DNA from 3 places in the Mycobacterium sp. C31M genome. Region 2 is predicted to be linked to each of the others. Evidence: predicted binding sites of a transcription regulator. Region 2 holds the regulator's gene; each other region holds the start of a gene.
What was found. The regulator LexA, encoded in region 2, represses DNA repair genes until DNA is damaged. The targets are predictions, from matches to a motif close to CGAACANNTGTTCG.

Region 1 (4,245 bases), on a different contig from region 2:
CACCGTCGCCGTAGCGGGGAGTGACGAACATGCAGCCAGACTAGGCTTGGCTCATGTCGAGTGTGCTGACGGTCAACATCGCCCATCCCATGACCAATCCGGACACCAAGAAGAAGCCGACCGGGATCGACAAGCGTCCTACCGATGAGCCCGTCGGTGTGCGCGCACCCGGCCCGATGCAGGGCGGACTGGGCAGCGGGCTGATCGGCGACCTGGTCAGTGAGCAGAAGCACCACGGCGGCGACGATCAGGCCGTCTACGCCTATGCCCGTGAGGATCTCGACGACTGGGAACGTGAACTCGGCCGCTCGATCGGCAACGGCGCGTTCGGCGAGAACCTGACGACCGCCGGCGTCGACGTCACCAATGCACTCGTCGGCGAGCGCTGGCACATCGGGTCGGACGGCCTGATCCTGGAGGTGACCCGTCCGCGGACGCCGTGCCGGACCTTCTCGGCGTGGCTGGAGATCGACGGCTGGATCAAGACCTTCACCCGGCAGGCCGTGCCGGGCGCCTATCTCCGGGTGATCTCGGCCGGCACCGTTCGCACCGGCGACACCATCGAGGTCGTCGAACGCCCGGACCACGATGTGACGATCGGCATGGTGTTCCGCGCGATGATGACCGAACCCGCGTTGTGGCCCGAGCTCCTGGCCGCCGACGCGCTTCCCGAGCCGTTGAAGGAGAAGGCTCGCAAGCACCGGGTGTCCTGAGCCGCCGAACCGGCCGCAGTTGGGCTGTCCGCCAACACAATCTGTGCCGGATCAGCGACTCAGGACACTGAAGGCCCCGCATTTCACTGTTGAGTTGTCAAGGTGCTATTGAGCTTTGGGGTTATGCAGCGGTAGGTAGATCTGTCATGGTTCTTCGGGCGTGTGATCGCAGATGCTCTGTTTCGGGTCCTGCCGGGTCGTGGGGTGGGATGAACCACGGGTGGCGGTCGGGGCCGAGGTAGACCTGCCACCCGCTGTGGTGGATGAGGGTGTGGTGCATCCGGCATAACAACACTCCGCCGTCCAGGCTGGTGGTGCCGCCTTGGCTCCACGGGATGATGTGGTGGGCATCGCACCAGGACCCGGGTCGCCCACACCCCGGGAACGCACACCCGCCATCCCGGATCCCCAAGGCTTTACGGATGTACGGCGGGAACAGGCGTTCACTGCGCCCCACATCCAAAGGGACATGATGGTGGTCGACGACCACCGAGCTCAGCGTGCTGTCACACGCGATCAGATCCGCGGTCGCCGCACTGACCGGGCCGGTGAACCCCAGTGCGTCCACGGCACCAACCTGGGCCGGGCGGATCAGGGTCACGTGCGGGAGTACCCCGCCGGACATGGGCCGGTCCGAGTGCGACAGGTAGGTGTGCACGATCTGGCCCATCGCATCCGCTCGGCGCCGCCCCGCCGGTCGGGGGTCTGGGGAGCCGTCCGGCAGCGGCACCGGGCGACACAGCGGATCCAACGCCGCGAGCAGCGCTTCTGCCGTCAGCGCGTCCAGGTCCATGGTCGCGGTGGTGCGGCCTTCGGCGTTCTGCACCAGGGCCATGTCGTTGAGGGCGGTGTCCTCGGCCACCGGGACTTTTCGCTCCTCGGGTGGTTGTTTCGCGGTGCGATCAATCGCGATCGCCCGCGCCTTGTCCTTCACCTGCGCCGGGGTGGTCTTGACCATCAACTTCGTGACAACCGCCGCCTGATCGGCCTCGGACAACGGCACTCGGCTGTGGATGTGGGCGACCCCGAGCACGACGGCGTCGGCGAACTCGATCCCCACCCCACCCAGGCGTAGCGCCCGCGTCAACGCCGCCAGATCCGGTGCCGCCCGCCCGACCCGCGCCGCCCGGTACGCCGCACCAGGCGACATCCCGATCGCGGTGAGCAGATCAGACCCCGACTTCAGGCGCTTGCGCGCCGGCACCCCCAACCGCTCGGCCGCGGCCACCGCGGACGCGATCACAAAGTCGAACACATTCCGCGCCGTCACCGCAGCCACCAACACCGACAGAACCGCCGGCTCATCCACCACCCGCGGACACTCCAACAGATGGAACAACGTCCGCCCCACATCCGCATCCGGCGCAGGAGACGGCGTGAGATCGTCGATCAACGCATTCAGAAAAGACTCAAGACAAGCGGCGTCCATCGCGGGACCCACCTTCCCCACCAGGCCATCACAACCCGATCCAGCCAGCACCGCCCAACCGCCCCGACGGGTACGGTCGAACCTTGTCGACGACCGACGTCGCCGGCGCGTGCTCACCGAACCGGGAGCAATAGCAATTCGAACTTGTGTTCGATTCTATGTTCGAACACAAGCGCTGGCAAGGGAAATGCTTAAGAAATTCCTGAGTGTTTCGGCGGGCAGCGAACGCCGCGAAAGCTGGGGACTACCGACTCGGCGTCAACTGTGCACCCATCAACCGCGCAATCTTCTCGGCCAGGTACTGGTGGCCGGCATCGGTCGGATGCACACCGTCGGCAGCGATCAGGTCCGGCCGCCCGACGAACCAGCGCTCTTCGAGCGGGTCGACGAACCGCGCCCCCGACGAACGCGCCACCGATGCCAGCGCGTCCCGGATGCGCAGGATCGACACCGGCACATCAGCGGCGGGCCACGGCGGTCCGATGACGAGCAGACGGGCATTGGGCGCGATGACGCGCACCAGATCGAACGCGCCGCGGGCCTGGTTGACCACCTCGGTGACGTCGACGGGCTGGTCGTTGCGAGACCCGAAGAACACCACCAATCGGTCGTCGGGCCGCACCGCGCGGGTGGTCAGGTCCCAGAACAGGCTGCCTCGGTCACCGCGCACGCCGTACCCGGCGCGCCCCTCGGCCGCCACATCGGGCACCACCGGGCGGCCCTGACCCGCCAGGATGTCCCACGCCCGCGCCGGCCAGCCGGCCGCACCGAGACCGCCCCAGTCGGTGCCGTTGGTATAGGAATCGCCGATCACTGCCACCCTGCTCAGCGGCGTGTCGATGGTGAGCGGCCGCACCCGGCCGGGATGCGCGGGAACGACCGCAACCACCAACGCCACGGCAACCACAGCCACCACCAGGTGCGCGAACCGTCGCACCAGATCATGCATGCTCATCGGGCGTCAGCCTACTCTAGGAAAGGGGCGAGATACTGTGCGGCGCAGTGCTATTGAGATATCCGCGACTCAGGCTGACAACCTGGTGTCAGGTTGGTCGGAGTCGACCCGGCGCACCCTGGGCACGGAACGGGGCGGACCGACCATCTGGCGCATCCAGTGCCGGGCCGGTTCCTCGACGGCGTGATAGAGGAGGACCGACGCCGCGAGCGTTACCGCGAACACCGCGACCAGCCACCAGACTCCCCCGGGCGCGGCCATGGTCAGCTCGAATTGCTTTGCCGCCCAGATCCACGCGGTGTGCACGAGTTCGTGGACCATATAGAGGCTGAACGAGATCTGCCCGCCGTAGACCAGCACCCGCGCGGACAGCAGCCGCGGCAGCGTGCCCGCGCCGATGGAAAGCGTCACCACCAGGGGCACGAACAACAGATCGACCACCCCGCCACTGTCGATCACATCAGGGATCGGATGCGCGTCCAGCCAGTACAGGCTTCCCACAATCGTGGCGGCCAGGACAATCGATGCGACACCCGCCGCGGTGCGGGCGCGGTCGCTGGGATGCAGTCTGCGAACCGCCGCGCAGGCGATGACGCCCGCGGTGAACTGCATCAGGATGCGCGGCAGCCAGCTCCACGGCGTGTAGAACTGCCCGCTGGCCAACAGGAACATGACCGGCGGCAGGGTCGCCGCGAAGGACAACAGCAGCAGGCTGCGCGCCCGGGTGGCCGAGGCCAGCCGGAAGACAACGAGCGCCAGGAAACCGAAAATCAGATAGGCGAGCCACTCCGCGCTGATCGACCAGGCAGGTCCGTCCCAGCTCGAACCGTCGAAGTACGGCTGGTACCACAGCTGCACCAGGAACAGCTGGCGGATGTAGCTGGTGGCGGTCAACGTGTCGGCGACCTCGGAGGGAAACCGCCCGACGTAGAGCGTGAAGATGATCCACAGGGCGGCCAGGTGCAGCGTGACCAGGTAGACGGGCCACACCCGGGCCAGGCGCATCCACAGGAAGTGCAGGGTGTCCCGGGTCGACCACGTCGGCCCCATCCGGTCCAGATAGTTCCAGGCGAGCACGAACCCGCTGAGGATGAAGAACAGGTCGACACCTTGGGCGCCGCTGTTGAGTGCCGGGGCCAACGCCTCGG
Region 2 (4,245 bases):
GGCCGACGGGTCTGCGGCCGGCGACGCCTTCGCACCACGACATCGCGCGGCAGCGGCCATACCTCGGCGGCCGCCGCCGGGCGGCGCTCCAACTCCTGCGGCCGGACAGCCGAACGGCCGCGCACATCGCTTCGTGCCTCGAGAATCGTCATGTGCCTTACCTCCCGGTGAGTAACGTTCGCTTCTATGTTCGAAATACTAATCGATCATCTGTTCGATGAATAGAACACGTGATCGAACTGTTGCGAAACGATAGCGGCGACCACCGACAAGTGAGCGCGGCCGACGTGTTGAATGACCCCATGACGACCACCGGCCGGACCAGGCGTTCGCCGCGCGCACTGATCGCGCTGGCCATTCAGGCCCTGGAGGACATCTCCGAACTACGCCGCTCGGCCCAGTTCATCGCGGAGAACATCGCCGCACTCAGCGAGAGCGCCGCCGGCATCAACCGGCATGCTGAGACCATCGCCACCCAGATCACCGGGCTCAGCGAATCGGCGCACGGCATCGACGTGCACGCCGAGAAGATCGCCGCCGAGGCGGGCCTGATCTCCCAGCGGCTGCCCACCATCCAACGGTTGGCCGAGGTCATCGACCCGCTGGAGAGTACGGTCGCCCGCCTCGGCTGGATCGCCGACCGGATTCCCGGCGGCAAGCGCTGATCAGCCGCGGCCGCCGGCCAGCAGACCGGTGGAGGCGAACCTCAGGCCGCGCCGCAGCTCGTCGAGACTGATCGGATCGTCGCTCTCGATATAGCGCAGTGTGGTCGCCACAGCCATGTTGTAGAACAGCCAGGCCAGCGCCCTGGCGCTGAGGTCGTCGCGATACCGGTCCCGGTAGTGGCCCATGTGCAGGGTGGCCATCGCCAGCAGGGTGGCGTTCAACCCGGAGATGTTGTCGAATGTGCGTACATGGTCGGGCCGCTCGGCCAGATGGCGGATGAGCCGGGTCTCGGGCGCGGCCATGGCGACCGACCGCAACAGCTCCTCGATCGCCGGCGCCTGTTCGGCCGCCTTCCACGGCGATCCGGGCGGTCGCGCGATCCGGGCGGTCGCGCGATCCGGTCGGTGGACTCGGTGCTGCGCTGGACCTACGGCGGCACCGAGGCCGTTGCCGAGAAGGTGGAACTGCTGCGCGACAACCGCAGACTGGCCCCGGCTGTTGCACATGCCGATGCGCGACTACCCGAACACCCCCGCCGAGATGGACGCCTACTTCGAATCATGGGTCGACCGGCTGGAAGCCACTCCGCAGGCCCGTCAGCTGATCGAGGAGATGAAAACCGGCAAGGTGGAACTGCCGCCGTCGGCGCCCCGGGTGCTGCATCCGGTGGCGCGCCGGGCCCTGCGACCCGGCCTGCGGCTGAACTATCTGTCGGTGATCGGGCTGCTCGACCCGCGGCTGCGCGCCAAACTCGGTGTCACCTGGAGCGCGGACGAGGAGCGCGAGCTTCAGCGCATCTACCGGGCCATCCGCTTCGCCTACCGGGTGCTGCCGGACCGCCTGACCTACTTCTCGCTGGCCTTGCGATTGTTCTTCCAGCCGGTGCCGATCGCCTGGGCGCTGTGGTCGACGGGGATACCGCGCCGCCGCTGAGCCACGACACGCCTCGAACACATGTTTGATTATCTCGGGCGTGGCGACTACATTCGGCCATATGAGCGACAGCACCAACACCCCTGAGGCACGCTCCGGTCTGACCGAGCGTCAGCGCACCATTCTCGAGGTCATCCGTACCTCGGTCACCACTCGCGGTTATCCACCGAGCATCCGGGAGATCGGCGACGCCGTCGGGTTGACCTCGACGTCATCGGTGGCGCACCAGTTGCGCACCCTGGAGAAAAAGGGCTACCTGCGCCGCGACCCCAACCGCCCGCGCGCGGTGGACGTCCGCGGGGCCGACGACAACGTCACACCCATCGTGGCTACGGATGTGGCGGGCTCCGACAGCCTGCCCGAGCCGACGTTCGTACCGGTGCTCGGCCGGATCGCGGCCGGCGGACCCATCCTGGCCGAGGAGGCCGTCGAGGACGTCTTCCCGCTGCCCCGCGAGTTGGTCGGCGAGGGTTCGCTGTTCCTGCTCAAGGTGGTCGGCGAGTCGATGATCGACGCGGCGATCTGCGATGGCGACTGGGTGGTCGTCCGGCAGCAGAACGTCGCCGACAACGGCGATATCGTCGCCGCAATGATCGACGGTGAGGCCACCGTGAAGACCTTCAAGCGGACCCGTGGTCAGGTGTGGCTGATGCCGCACAACCCGGCGTTCGACCCGATCGACGGGAACGACGCCGTCATCCTGGGCAAGGTCGTCACCGTCATCCGCAAGGTCTGATCAGTCTGCCCGGATGAACCCGTTCGCCTGTGCGAATTCCTCACTGGCGAACCAGATCTCGGCCTCGGTGTCGCGGTAGCCACGGCTGCCCGGCGCCCAGTACAGGCCGGTCTTGGTATCGGCCTTGACCGGATAGCCCTCGGGCGCCCGGTACCGGTCGGTGGTGGCCAGCCGCATGGAGGTCCAGCCGGCGTCGTCGGCCTCGTCATCTGATGAGGCAGCGGCGTGTCGCCCGCTCGGGACGTCCATCACCGCCGTCGGCTGCTCCAGCCGCGGCTCCGGTTCGGGCTCCGCGAGCACCGGCTCCTCAAGTGCGGACTCGAACGGCAGCGACTCGATCCGGGTCGGCGCGGTGTCGATGGCGTCATCGTCGAACAATGGCAAGTCGGCCGGCGGTTCGGCCGCGATATCCGGGGTCTCCAGTTCGTCGCCGAAGCGGTCGTCGGCGCCGTATTCGTACTCATGCTCGTCGGCATCGTCGACATCCCGGTCGAAGTCGTCGGGCTCGTCGACGACGTCCTCGGCCGGGGCCAGACCGGCCTCCGCCGTGCGCTTGGCATATGGCGGGGTCTCGCTGTCCGCGGGCACCGACGCCCACTGACTGGGCTGGACGTAGTCGTTGGCGGGTCCGGTATGGAACTCGTCCTCCCGGCTCTCGTACCGGTCCTCGTAGCCGCCGTAGCCGCGGTCATACGGTTCGTCGAGGTGATCGTCTTCGCGTGGCCGCCGGTTACGCAGCACCGCGACGGCGATCACGGCGATCAGACCCAGCAGCGGGATCAGGCCGAGCAACCACCACCAGCGCCAGGTGTACCACTTGTCGCCATCGGCGGCCGGTGCGGCTTCCGGGGACTCGGCGGGTGCCTGCGGCGCGTCCGCGCCGGGCACCTCCAGGCCGGCCAGCTGCGACTGCAGCCCGGCGGGCTCGGTGCTGAATCTGTTGGCGGCCTTGTCCCAGGAGATCGAGCCGCCACTGAACTGCTGAGTGATGACACCGCCGTTGTCGGTCTGATCGGTCTTGGGCGCGCCGAGTTCACCGGTCGCGCCGCCGAGCTTGTCCCAGGCCGCGTTCATCGCGCCGCGGACGATCACCGCGCCGAAATCAGGGGTCCAGAAGATGACCGGCTTGTCCTCGGCGGCGAACGGCACCACCGCGCTCTGCGGGGCCAGCCCGCCGTCACCCTCACTCGCGGTGGGGAACCCGAGGTCACCGGTGGGGCCGCCGACACTCTCGTACTTGGCCAGCACCTGACCGGTCACCACATTGGCGCCGGTGGCCGGGCTGTAGAAGATCTTGCCGCCGGTGTAGTTCTGCCCGACACCGTCGGCGCCGATCGCGTACTGCGCGCCCTCCTCGGCACCCAGCGGGCCGAGCGCGCCACCGGCGGCCCGACGCGCCGCGGCGATCGCCGAGGTGGCATCCGAGGGCACTTCGACCGCACCCAGCTGGCCGGCCAGCTCGGGCGGAGTGGTGGTGAAGGTGCGGGTCTTGCGATCCCAGGAGATCTCGCCGCCGGTGAACTTCTGCGCGACGACATCGCCGTTGGTGGTCTCGTCATCGCTGGGCACACCCAGGACACCGGCCGAGCCGCCCACGGCGTCCCAGGCGCTGTTGATCGCGCCGCGGACTACCCGGGCACCGGTGTCCGGGGTCCAGAAGATGACCGGGCTGTCGGGTGCGTTGAAGGTGACGTTGCGGCTGTTGGCGGCGCGCCCGGGTCCCTCGTCGATGGTCGGGAAGCCCAGGTCGCTGTCGGCGGGACCGCCCAGGGACTCGTACTTCTCCAGGATGGCGCCGGTCACGATGTGCGCGCCGGTCTCCGGGGTGAAGAAGATCTTGCCGCCGGCGAAGTTCTGCCCAAAGCCGTCGCCGGCCGGGTAGACGCCACCGTCCTTGGGTCCCAACGGTC
Region 3 (4,245 bases), on a different contig from region 2:
ACGCGGCTGTTCGTTGCCTGGCCGAGGACGGGTGGGCACGGACGACAACTCGTCGGATCCTGGCGACGGCCGGCGCGCACGCCCCCGATGTCAACTACTATTTCGGCTCCAAGGACGGTCTGCTCCATCAGGCCGCCGTGCATGCCACCCGTCGATGGGCGCAGGGACCGCTGCGAAATGCGGTCGACCTCGGCGAGACCGACCCCAAGGCAAGACTGACGGCAGTGTTGCAAGGATTTCTGGACGACCTGCGCACCGATCGCTCGGACGCAGTCGCGGCCATCGAGGTCTTCGCCCAGGCAGAGCGCAGCGACGCGTTGCGCGAGGAGCTGCGGTCCGCCTACGACGACTTCCGCGCGGCCGTCGGCGACAGCCTGGGACCAGCGATGGCCGCCCTCGACGGTGCACAAGTCCGCTCCGTGGCAACGATTCTCATCGCATTGTTCGACGGCCTGGCGGTTCAGTCCATCTTCGATCCCGAGAACGTCCCGGCCGCGAGCGAACTGGTGGATGCGCTGGCGCTCCTCGCCGATGTGGCCGCCGAGTCATGACCGGGTCGGGCGCAATCGTCATCGCCGGCGGCTACGGACTGGTGGGCCGCCTGCTCGGCGAGCGACTCGCTCCACGGTTTCCGGGTCAGCTGATCGTCAGCGGACGGGATCGAACGCGTGCACAGGACGTGGCCGGTGCGCTCGGATATGGCACACGCGCTGCTCATCTCGATGCAGCCGACCCGGCGTCGGTACAAATGCTGATCCGCACCGAACAACCCGCCCTGGTGGTTTCCTGCGCCGCCAGGACCGAGGCGGCACTGGCCGCGGGCTGCCTGCAGTCCGGCGTGAACTACACCGACGTCTCGGCGGACGCCGACGGAATCGCGGCGGTGGAGGACCTACGTCCGATCGCTATCGAGCACGGAGCCACCGGCGTGCTCAGTGTGGGAGTCGCGCCTGGGCTGACGAATCTTCTTGCCCGGGAGGTCTGCTCGGGATTGGAACAGATCGATCGCCTCGACATCGGGGTTCAGCTCAGCATCGGTGACGAACACGGGGTCGCGGCGATGGACTGGACGTTGGCCAATCTCGCGGTGCCCTTTGCGGTGGCCCAGCGTGGTGGCCAGAGCACGGAATTGCCGTTCGCGACGCGGCGACAGCTCGACTTCGGCGGACCGTCACGAATCTCTGGCGCCGGGTTCAACTTTCCCGAACAACGCACATTGGCTCGGACGCTGGAGATTCCCACCGTGCGGTCATGGCTGGCGCTACAGCCGCGGGCGGTGCACACGACGGCCGTGATCGGCGCGCGCATCGGAGCAGCCCGGATTCTCGGGTCGGCCGCGGTACGCGACCCACTGGTTCGGTTGATGTCGCGGCTTCCGCATGCGGCCGGCGGATTCGCCGTCTGCGCCGAGGCGACGGGCATCCGCGACGGCCGTTCGCTGCGGGTCGGGGCCTTCCATCGTGGCCGGGGCGAGGCGGCGATGACCGCGCAGGTCGCGCATCTTGTGGTGGCCCATCTGATGAAGACGGAGGAACGCCCTGGGGTCTGGCACGTCGAGCAACTGCACTCGGCACCGGATCTGCTGAGCGCGATCGTCGGCTGAGCGGCGTGGCAGAACTGTCACCGATGTCCTGAGACATGCCCCGCGTACTTGCCGCGCCGAAACCCGCGTAGCCGGGGTTGGGTTCCCCGCTACTACCCCCAGTACGCGGGCTTCGTGCCGGTATTCGCCGCCCGTCGAAATGTTCAGGAAGTTCTTAAGGATTTTCGTTGTCAGGGTTGACGTTCAGGCGTAGACTCGAACACAAGTTCGAATTGCTGTTGCTCCCGCTTCGGTGAGCACGCGCCGGCGACATCGGTCGTCGACAAGGTTCGACCGTACCCTTCGGGGTGGTTGGGCGGTGCTGGCTGGGGCGGGCCGTGATGGCCTGGTGTGGAAGGTGGGTCCCGCGATGGACGCCGCTTGTCTTGAGTCTTTTCTGAATATGTTGATCGACGATCTCACGCCGTCTGCTGCGCCGGAGGCGGATGTGGGCCGGACGTTGTTTCACCTGTTGGAGTGTCCGCGGATCGTGGATGAGCAGTCGTTGTTGGCGGTGTTGGTGGCTGCGGTGACCGCGCGCAATCTGTTCGATTTCGTGATCGCGTCCGCGGTCGCCGCCGCGGAACGGCTCGGGGTGCCGGCGCGTAAGCACCTGAAATCCGGTTCGGACCTGCTCACCTCGGTCGGGATGTCCCCGGGTGCGGCGCAACGGGCCGTACGGGTCGGGCGAGCTGCGCCGGGTCTGGCGGCGTTGACGCGGGCCCAACGGCTGGGCGGGGTGGGGATCGAGTTCGCCGATGCGGTCGGGCTCGGGGTCGCCCATGTGCATTCCCGGGTGCCGTTGTCCGAGGAGGATCGGGCGACGGTGGTGAGGAAGTTGATGATCAAGACCACCCCGGCCGAGGTGGCCGAGAAGGCGCGGGCGATCGCCATCGACCGCACCGCGACACAACCACCCGGTGAGCGGGCGGTGCCGGTCGCGGAGGACGCCGCCCTCAATGTCGTGGCTATCGTGCGGAACAGCGACGGCCGGTCGATCGTGACCATGGATCTGGACGCGGTGACCGCAGAAGAGTTCATGGCGGCCTCGGATCCGTTGACCCGACCGGTGCCGCTGCCGGACGGGTCCCCGGATCCGCGGCCGCCGGGGCGGCGCCGCGCGGATGCGTTCGGGCAGATTGTGTGCACCTATCTGTCGCACTCGGACCGGCCCATGTCCGGGGGCGTGCTGCCGCACGTCACCCTGATCCGGCCACCACAGACCTGTGTCAGGGGCGAAGAAGGTGTGGATCAGCTCGGGTTCACCGGGCCCGTCAGCGCCGCCACCGCGGATCTGATCGCGTGCGACAGCACGCTGAGCACGGTGATCGTCGACCACACCGGCGTCCCACTGGATGTCGGCCGCAGCGAACGCCTGTTCCCGCCACATATCCGTAAAGCGTTGGGGATCCGGGACGGTGGGTGTGCCTTCCCGGGGTGTGGGCGGCCGGTGTCGTGGTGCGATGCCCACCACATCACCCCGTGGAGTGAAGGCGGGACCACCTGTCTGGACGGCGGGGTGTTGTTGTGCCGGATGCACCACACCCTGATCCACCACAGTGGCTGGCAGGTCTACCTCGGCCCCGACCGCCACCCCTGGTTCATCCCACCACACGACCCGACGGGACCCGCACCCGAGCATCTCAGATCCCACGCGAGACGAACCATGACACACCTACCCACGGCTGCCTGACCCAAAGCTGCACGGCACCTTGAAAACTCCATAGTGAACCGTGGGGCGCGGAGCGTCCCGAGTCGTTGTCCGCGGATGGTCAGCGTCTCGGGACGCGCGGCGGTCGGCGGCGCACCAGCACCGACTGCTGGATCGCGCCGATCGGTCCGCACTCGTCGAACAGCGTGCCCAAGGTGGTTCCGATGCCGTCGGGCCCGTAGTTGGTCTCGGCGCGGATGCCGATCCACTCGCCGTCCGGAACCCGGTGGATGTGCACCACCAGGTCGGTGTTCAGGAAGGTCCATGTCCGGATGTCGATCTTGGTGCCGATACCGTTGGCGTCATCGGCGACGGTGAACAAACGCTCAAGCGGCGTCATCACCTCGCCCTTGACCAGGTCCACGGTCGGGCGGATCCACGACTCGCCCGGCCCGTCGGCCAACGGCTTTGTCAGCCAACGCCAGTCGACGCTGTGAACATAGTTGGGATCCCAATCCTTGGCCATATCACGGCTTTTGGCGTCGGCGAGCGGGCGCAGTGGCGGCGCCGGCGCGTGGACCACCTCGGCGGTGTCCTGCTGCTGCAACCGCCATCCGCTGGCCCGGGCCACCGGCCGGGGCGCTCCGTCGGGTCCCGGCGCCAGCAGCTCGGCCGAGATCAGTTCGATCTGCGATCCGGTACGTTCTTTGGTGGCCCGCGCCCACAGATCGCCCTCGGCGGGGACCGGCCCGAGCAGATCGATCAGCACCCGGCTCAATCGGGTATCCGACCGCTGCTCACAGCGCTCCAACGCGCGGACCAACAGGGCTGACGGCGGAGCGCCGTGCTGGATGGCAGGCGACCAGGTGCTGCGCACCAGATCGGATGCGGCGAATTTCTCGCCGATCGGATCGTCGGCATCAACGAGCGTGTAGTAGGACATGCGTGCCCTTCAGTAGGCGGCCGGAACGTCGACGGTGACAGCATCGAGGGTGGACAACTTGGTGCCACG

Region 1: a site for LexA is predicted at 2,282-2,295, ahead of ACLBYA_RS27490 (DUF222 domain-containing protein). Genes of this name have one in related genera too.
Region 3: a site for LexA is predicted at 1,800-1,813, ahead of ACLBYA_RS05165 (DUF222 domain-containing protein). Genes of this name have one in related genera too.

The regions. Positions count from the first base shown of each region.
Region 1 is NZ_JBKFAX010000022.1:105,249-109,493, forward strand. It holds gene ACLBYA_RS27480 (alkaline phosphatase family protein) at 1-31, opposite strand, end outside; gene ACLBYA_RS27485 (MOSC domain-containing protein) at 54-713, shown strand; gene ACLBYA_RS27490 (DUF222 domain-containing protein) at 835-2,142, opposite strand; gene ACLBYA_RS27495 (Rv0518 family GDSL lipase) at 2,387-3,097, opposite strand; gene ACLBYA_RS27500 (acyltransferase family protein) at 3,167-4,245, opposite strand, start outside.
Region 2 is NZ_JBKFAX010000010.1:110,896-115,140, reverse strand. It holds gene ACLBYA_RS16675 (LysM peptidoglycan-binding domain-containing protein) at 1-152, opposite strand, end outside; gene ACLBYA_RS16670 (hypothetical protein) at 303-665, shown strand; gene ACLBYA_RS16665 (TetR/AcrR family transcriptional regulator) at 666-1,172, opposite strand; gene ACLBYA_RS16660 (oxygenase MpaB family protein) at 1,171-1,599, shown strand; gene lexA (transcriptional repressor LexA) at 1,661-2,335, shown strand; gene ACLBYA_RS16650 (LGFP repeat-containing protein) at 2,336-4,245, opposite strand, start outside.
Region 3 is NZ_JBKFAX010000003.1:54,902-59,146, reverse strand. It holds gene ACLBYA_RS05175 (TetR/AcrR family transcriptional regulator) at 1-551, shown strand, start outside; gene ACLBYA_RS05170 (saccharopine dehydrogenase family protein) at 548-1,603, shown strand; gene ACLBYA_RS05165 (DUF222 domain-containing protein) at 1,986-3,275, shown strand; gene ACLBYA_RS05160 (thioesterase family protein) at 3,355-4,176, opposite strand; gene ACLBYA_RS05155 (SMP-30/gluconolactonase/LRE family protein) at 4,186-4,245, opposite strand, start outside.